Regions from separate parts of the Microbacterium sp. TS-1 genome, predicted to be linked through region 2. Evidence: predicted binding sites of a transcription regulator. Region 2 holds the regulator's gene; the other holds the start of a gene.
What was found. Region 2 encodes LexA, which represses DNA repair genes until DNA is damaged. Its sites were predicted from a motif close to TCGAACANNTGTTCGA; they were not measured.
Positions count from the first base shown of each region.

Region 1: the regulator LexA is predicted to act here: its motif matches at 1,837-1,852, upstream of MTS1_RS11950 (HNH endonuclease signature motif containing protein).

Region 1 is NZ_BASQ01000001.1:2,537,830-2,541,765, reverse strand. Features, by position in the region: gene MTS1_RS11955 (fibronectin type III domain-containing protein) at 131-1,675, shown strand; gene MTS1_RS11950 (HNH endonuclease signature motif containing protein) at 1,887-3,299, shown strand; gene MTS1_RS11945 (SRPBCC family protein) at 3,343-3,831, opposite strand; gene MTS1_RS11940 (aldo/keto reductase family oxidoreductase) at 3,909-3,936, shown strand, end outside.
Region 2 is NZ_BASQ01000001.1:902,096-906,031, reverse strand. Features, by position in the region: gene MTS1_RS04305 (prolyl oligopeptidase family serine peptidase) at 1-1,495, opposite strand, end outside; gene lexA (transcriptional repressor LexA) at 1,574-2,239, opposite strand; gene MTS1_RS04295 (LysM peptidoglycan-binding domain-containing protein) at 2,496-2,852, shown strand; gene MTS1_RS04290 (histidinol-phosphate transaminase) at 2,895-3,936, shown strand, end outside.

The sequences.
Region 1 (3,936 bases), 1.6 Mb from region 2:
GTGTTCGGGATTGTTCGCACACGCGCGTTGCGGGCCCGAACGGCCCGCCTCGTCGGGCGACCGATGCCAGCGTGAGAGCGACGGCTCGCCGACTGGGGCGCGGGTCGCGATTCGCTCTCGATGAGGATCCATGAAGAGAAGACATCCCTCCCTCGCCGCGGCCTCGGCCGCCCTGATCGCAGCGACGCTCGTCGTCGCCGGTATGGCGCTCCCGGCGCATGCCGACGAACCGGCCGGAAACGTTGAACCGGCGGGGCCGACCGCGGCAGCCGAAGTCGAGGTGGCAGGTGCCGAGGTGGCGGCTGAGGCGCTGGTTGCCGACCCGGAAGCCGCGGAGCCGGTTGGGGAACCGGATGCCGCGGAGCGCGTCACCGCCGAAGCATCCGCATCCGCACCCGCATCCGCATCCGCACCCGCACCCGCACCGGAGTCCGCTGAGCCCGCGGCGGCCAGTGCGGCGCCCGGCTACGTGAATGACGACGGGTCCGGTGCGGGCCACGATGACGACGACAGTGTCGCCGATCTGCCGCCGCAGACGGGAGTCACGATCAGCATCCGGGTCGATGGCGCCGAGATCGGCGTCGGCCCGATCGGCGAGCGCGGACCGATCGAGCGATACGAGCTCATCGTCCGTCCCATGGACGGCGGCGAGCCGATCACGCGCACCTCGACGACCCGAACCGTCTTCATCCTGACCGGGCTGAAGCCGGGCACGTACGAGATCGAGGCGAGCCTGCACAACAGTCACGGCTCGACGGGCGCCCGCGACATTCGGTTCGCGGTGCCGGAGGTCCCCGGCGAGCCGACGGTGACGATCCGTGACAGTAGCCCCACGGCGCTGCTCGGCGAGATCTGGGCGGCCCCGCTGCAGAACCCGTTCCCGGAGGGGGTCTGGCCGTTCTATCTGCCCACCACCTACACCGCGACCCTCACGGGCGGTGGCCGCACCGAAACGCGCGAGGTCGACGACGTGCAGGGTCTCGGACGCTTCGGGTTCACCGGCCTCGAGCCCTCGACGACATACACGCTGACGGTCGTCGCCCGGAACGCCGCGGGGCAGAGCGCGCCCGTCTCGGTGCAGGCATCCACGAGTCCCGTCACCGGACCGGCCGCGCCCGATCCCGACGCGCTGACCGGCGATAACCGCGGCGGGGTCGTCGTGAACGGCGCATCCGTCCCCGGCACCACGGTGAGGGCGAACGTCGGACGCGAGCTGGCGGGTATGGCGATCCACGGGTGGCTGTTCTCCGAGCCGCGATATCTGGGCGTGGCCACGGTCACGGCAGACGGCATCGCGACGTTCGCCCTTCCCGCCGACATCCCCGCGGGCGCCCACCGCCTCGCACTCACCGCGGGCGACGGCAGCACGCTCGGCTGGAGCCCTGTCGAGGTGCGCGCCGCTGAGGTGACCACTCAGCCCGCGACCGGTGGCCCGGGTGGGCCCGGCGCTGGGGCCGGAGCGGGTGCCGGGTCTGGGGCTGGCGCTGGGGTTGACGGGTCTGCGTCGGAGGGCCGAGACGGCGCGACCTCGGCTGCGGGTTCTGTCGCGTCGGCGGCGAAGACGCGCGCTCTGGCATCGACCGGCGGTGCGGCGCCGTGGGAGCTCGCTGTGTGGGCTGCGGCGCTTCTCGCGGCCGGCGGGCTGGTGATCGCGAGACGACGAGTCGTCGACTGACGCTCATCGAGAGAACGATGTGCGGGGCACCGACCATGGGGGGCGGTGCCCCGCACATGCTTTCACTGCGCCCTTTCGCTTCGCCCGCATTTCGCTGCGTGCGCCGTCCGACAGAGGCCGCCGATTCCTCCACAATTCGACAACGAGAAGCTCCTCCACAGACGTACAAATATTCGATGTGAATGTCCGACCCCCCGGGCAGAATGGGAACATGACATCGAACGGCGACAGCTCATACGATCCGCAGGCCGGCTCGTCGGCGTCGCCATACGCCGGTGTCGTCGACCGGGTCTCCGAAGCAGACGAGCTGCTTCACGCGGCCCACATCGCGATGACGCGCGCTCTCGCCGAGGCGGGGCGCAGCGCCCTCCGGCAGGCAGCGCGCTCGCGAACGCGGCCGCGCGGTATGGGCTCCGACATGGAGATGCGCTCGATCGCCGCCGAGGTCGCCGGGGTGCGACGCTCGCACGACCGTCGCGCGCAGAGCGAGATCGACCACGCACTGACCATCGTCGACGATTTCCCCGCTGTCTTCGAGGCGTGGGAGCAGCAGCGCATCACGCGCGACCATGTCGATGCGGTCGTCCGGATGGGATGCGGCCTCGCCGACGACATCCGCGACGACTACGCGCTGCAGGCGATCTCGATCTGCGAGCGTGACATCGCGTCACGGGTGCGCGAGGCGCTCCGCAACCTGGCTGCGCGGATGGGATCCGAGTCCTTCGCCGAGCGGCACCGCACGGCAACGGCGAAGCGACGCGTCTGGGTGACCCACGGCACCGACGGCATGTCCGAGCTCGGCGCCACCCTGCCGACCGTCATCGCCGCAGGCATCCACGACCGCCTCACCGCCATGGCGCAGTCCGTCAAGGATGCGCGCGCCACCGACGGGTCTCCACCTGCGGATGCTGCGCCGGGAGATGCCGTTGCGGGTGATGGTGCCGCGGGTGCGGAGTCTGCGGATGCCGCGGCGCCCGACGTGCGCACGATGGATCAGCTGCGCGCCGACATCCTCGGCGACCTGCTGCTCGGCGGCGCTCCGGCCGTCGACCCCACCTCTGGCAGCGACACCGCGGGGCCGCTGGGTGCGATCCGGGCGCAGGTTCAGGTGACGCTGACCTCTGAGACGGTGACCGGCGCCGACGAGGCCCCCGCCGAACTGGTAGGCGCCGCGCTCATCGACGCCGACACCGCCCGCAAGCTCGCCGGCCGGGCGAGAATCTGGAACCGGCTCTTCATCGATCCCATCACCCGCACACCGGTCGAGGTCGACACCTACCGACCCACCGCGGCGATGAGCAGACTGCTCAAGGCGAGAGATCAGCACTGCCGGTTCCCCGGATGCCGGAGGGCGGCGATCCGCTGCGAGCTCGACCACACCATCGACTACGCCCTCGGCGGGCACACCCACATCTTCAACCTCGCCCACCTGTGCCAAAGACACCATTCGATGAAGCAATTCACGAAATGGGAAGTCAGACAGATCGGCGGCGGGGTTCTCGAATGGACCTCACCCCTCGGCCGGATCTACCGAGAAGACGTGCCGGTTCCGTCCGTGTGCTTCGTTCCCGATCCCGCCGGTCCGCCACCCGGGTCTTGCAGGGACGAGCCACCGCCCTTCTGACCCGGGCTCTTCACGAACTCGCCGGCGCGCCCGGCGCGGCCGTCTATGCGATCCGGAGGCGCTCCGCTTCAGCGAGCACGACGGGATCCTCGCATCCGCGCGCGAAGCCGGCGATCCGACGGTCGATGTCGCGCTGCAGGATGACGCTGCCGATGCGCTCCGCGAGCGGCGCGAGCCACGCGGGGCGGCAGGCGAAGTTGTAGCGCCACACGGCCAACGAACGCGATGGGTCGCCCTCGACCGGACTGAACCGCCACCCGCCGCCCATACGCGCGAAGAACCACGAACCTTTCGTCATCTTCATCCCGACGTTCGACGGCGGGTTGTACGAGACGTACTCGCTCTCCATTGCCAGCCCAAAGCGCTGCACGGTGTACGTGCGAACACCCTTCGCGGGCCGTTCCGCGCCGATCAGGTGCTGTCGCCGAATGAATGGATCCCACCGCTTGCGCACCGCGCCCTGCGTCTGCGACACAGCGAACGCGACGTCGGCGGGCACAGGCACGACGCAACGCGACTCGACGACCGGCACTCTCCCATCGTGGCACGGTCCGGCGCGCATACTGAAAGAGCAGCACCACCGTCCCGCCCCTGAATCAACGGAGAATCATGCGCAGCGTCCCCCTCGGTCGGAGCA
Region 2 (3,936 bases):
GCGCCGCGAGCACGGTCCAGCCGCCGGCGGATCCTCCCTCGATCGCCAGCCGTGACGGATCCGCGAGACCCTCGTCGGCGAGACCGCGTGCGGCCGCGGCGACGTCGTCGACGTCGACGACACCCCACTGTCCCTTCAGCCGTTCGCGGTAGGAACGGCCGTATCCCGTCGAACCGCCGTAGTTGACGTCGAGGACGCCGATGCCGCGGCTCGTGAAGTAGGCCACCTTGCTGTCGGCTGCGCCGCCCACGTGCGAGGTCGGCCCGCCGTGCACCCAGACCAGGTACGGGGGCAGTTCGTCGGCCGGCGCGGTGACGTCGGGGTTGGTCGGCGGGTAGGCGAAGGCATGCACCAGGCCGTGCGGGCCCTCCGTCGTCAGCTGCCGGGCGTGCGGGATCCACGATGCGTCGACGTCCGGAGCACCGCCGCGGACCGCGCTCGTCTCGCCGGTGTCCAGGTCGACGAGCCACAGGCCCGCCCCTCCCGGCATCGCCCCGCTGACGAGGGCGCGGCTGCCGCGGACGTCTTCGATCTGCACGCGTGCGGTGGCGGGGAAGGGAAGCGGGATGGCGCCGCCGTCGCGGTCCACGATCACGAGCTGGTCCGATCCGTGGGTGCGCACGGCCACCAGGCGGCCGTCATCGAGCGGCGCGTACCAGCGGGTGCCGAGCACCCACAGGCCACCACCCGTGTCGGCGTCGGCGGGCGAGACGGCCGTGGGCGGGGCGTCGGTCGCGGGGTCGACGCGGTAGACATTCCAGCGTCCGGTCGGCTCGTCGGCGAAGAACAGCGCGCCGTCGTCGGTCCACTCGGGCTGCAGCGCGGCGGTGGCGCCGCCCGCGACGTCACGGATGCCGCGGGGGGCGTCCAGGTCGGCGACGCGGATGCGCGTGCGGTCCCAGGGCATGTCGGGGTGATCCCAGGCCACCCAGGCGAGGCGCGAGCCATCGGGCGACAGCGCCGGCTGGGCGACGAAGTCGCTACCGCCGGCGAGCTCGGTCACGCTCGAGGCGTCGGGAACCTCGGCGCTGTCAGCGCGCTCGATGCGGACGATGTGGCGCTCGGGCGTGCCGCCGGGACGTTCGCGTTCGCGAACCGCGAGAAGGACGCCGCGCTGCCAGCGGAGGCCCCCGTAGTGCGTGCCGGTCTCCTCCGGAGTGAGCGGTCGGGGATCGCCGCCCGGGCGAAGGCTCCGGATGCGCTGGTCGGACTTGTCGACGAAGAACAGCTCGCCGTCATCCGACACCGTCCAGGCTCCGCCGCCGTACTCGTGCACGCGCGACCGGGCGTTCCAGGGTGCGGGGAGGACGACCTGCACGGTGCCATCGCCGCGGCGGCGCATGACCGCGACGCGACCGGCCTCGTCGGGCAGCGACTCGCCCCACCAGATCTCATCACCCACGAAGCTCGCGCCGTCGAGGCGCAATGATGACGCGCTGGCCCATGCCGCCGTCAGGGGAGAGGGCCAGGAACCATAGGGAAGCTGCTGCGACATACAGCCACGCTACGCGAGGCCTGGCTTCCCGACCTCGACCGGGGAGACGGTGGGGAGCGGATGCCGTCCCGGGGCGCCTCAGACCGTGCGCAGAACCGCCACGACCTTGCCGAGCACCGTCGCGTCGTCGCCGAGGATCGGCTCGAACGCCGAGTTGCGGGGGAGGAGCCACGTGTGGCCGTCGCGCTGGCGGAGCGTCTTCACCGTCGCCTCGCCGTCGAGCATGGCCGCGACGATCTCGCCGTTGTCGGCGGTTGCCTGCGCCCGCACGACGACCCAGTCGCCGTCGCAGATGGCCGCGTCGATCATCGAGTCGCCGACGACCTTGAGCATGAACAGCTCGCCCTTGCCGACGAGCTGGCGCGGCAGCGGGAAGATCTCCTCGACCTGCTGGTCGGCGGTGATCGGCACGCCCGCCGCGATGCGGCCCACGAGCGGCACGAGGGCGGCGTCGCCGAGGGCGGGCGCGGCGTCGGCCGGGTTCTCGCCGGCGGTGCCCGGGAGATCGATGAGCACCTCCATCGCGCGGGTCTTGCCGGGGTCGCGCCGCAGGTAGCCGCTGAGCTCGAGCTGGTTCAGCTGGTGGGTGACGCTGGACAGCGACTTGAGGCCGACCGCGTCGCCGATCTCGCGCATGCTCGGCGGGTAGCCGTTGCGGGCGATCGCGTTCTGGATCACCTCGAGGATCGCGAGCTGCTTGTCGCTCAGATTCTTGCGTCGTCGCGTCTGCGGCTTCTCGCTCATACCGCCGGTCTCCTGTCGTCGCGCCCCGTCCCCGACCCGATGTCGGAGGTTCATGGTGGGCTCTCGCTGTCGAAAAGGTAGCCCGATACGACGGCGACATCGCGGAACGCTCCGCGTGTCTCTTCGATCGGTCTCCGATTTCGGTGGGTGGTTGACACCACACAATATCGAAGATACGTTCGGAACCGAAGTTCGCACCCGTCTCTCCCGGCCGAGAGGCGGGGGCGAATCTTCCTACCGCTCCCGAGGAGATGCCATGACCACGATCGATGCCCGCTTCGCACCGGCCCCCCGTACCCGCCTGCGTCTGACGCGCCGCGGACGCCGCGTCGTCGCCACGATCGCCGCCCTTCCGGCGGTCGTCGCCATCACAGCAGCCGTGCTCTCGGGGGGAGGTGCGCTCGCCTCAAGCGAGGTCGGCGCCCCCGCCGGCTCGTTCACGACCGTGACCGTGATGTCCGGCGAATCGCTCTGGTCCATCGCCGAAGAGGTGGCGCCCGCCGCCGACCCCCGCGATGTCGTCGATGCGATCATCCGGCTGAACGCTCTCGGCTCGGGCCAGCTCGAGGCCGGCCAGACGCTTGCGATCCCGGCCGAGTACGCCGCGAGCTGACTCCGGCGGCAACAGCGGCGCGCGCGGCCTAGCATGGGTGGGATGAGCCCGAGTCTGGATGATCTGCCCCTCAGAGACGATCTGCGAGGCCTCACCCCGTACGGCGCCCCGCAGGCGCCGCTTCCGGTCGCGCTGAACGTCAACGAGAACACGCATCCCGTTCCCGAAGAGGTCGCCGACGACATCCTGGATGCCGTAGCCCGCGCCCTGCGCGACGTCAACCGCTATCCCGACCGCGAGTTCACGCACCTCCGCGAGTCGTTCGCCGAGTACCTCGGCCACGGCCTGACCCCCGATCGCATCTGGGCAGCGAACGGATCGAACGAGGTCCTGCAGCACCTCCTCCAGGCATTCGGAGGCCCGGGACGCACCGCGATGGGCTTCGGTCCGACCTACTCGATGTACCCCCTGCTGACGCGCGCGACCGGCGCCCAGTACGTCACGGGGACACGTGGACCCGACTTCACGCTCGATCCCGCCTCCGCCGCAGCCCAGGTCGCCGAGCTCCGCCCGGACGTCGTCTTCCTGTGTGCGCCCAACAACCCCACCGGCACACCCCTCGGGCTCGACGTCATCGAGGCGGTGTACGGGGCCACCGACGGCATCGTGATCGTCGACGAGGCCTACCAGGAGTTCGCACCGCGCGAAAGCTCCTCCGCTCTGACGCTTCTCGGTGAGCGCAACCGGCTCGTCGTGTCGCGCACGATGAGCAAGGCCTTCGCCTTCGCCGGCGCCCGCGTGGGCTACCTCGCCGCCGACCCCACGCTCATCGACGCGCTCCGGCTCGTCCGACTGCCGTACCACTTGAGCGCGCTGACGCAGGCGGCGGCGACAGCCGCCCTCTCCCACTCGACGACGATGCTCCGGATGGTCGACGAGATCGTCGCGCAGCGCGACCGGATGTCGGCGACGCTCGACGCCCTCGGCTATCACGCGTACGAGAGCTGGACGAACTTCGTGCTGTTCGACGGCGTCGACGACCCGCGGGCGACCTGGCAGGCTCTGTACGACCGCGGCATCCTCGTCCGCGACGTGGGCATCCCGCACAGCCTGCGTGTGAGCGCCGGCACGGAAGACGAGACGA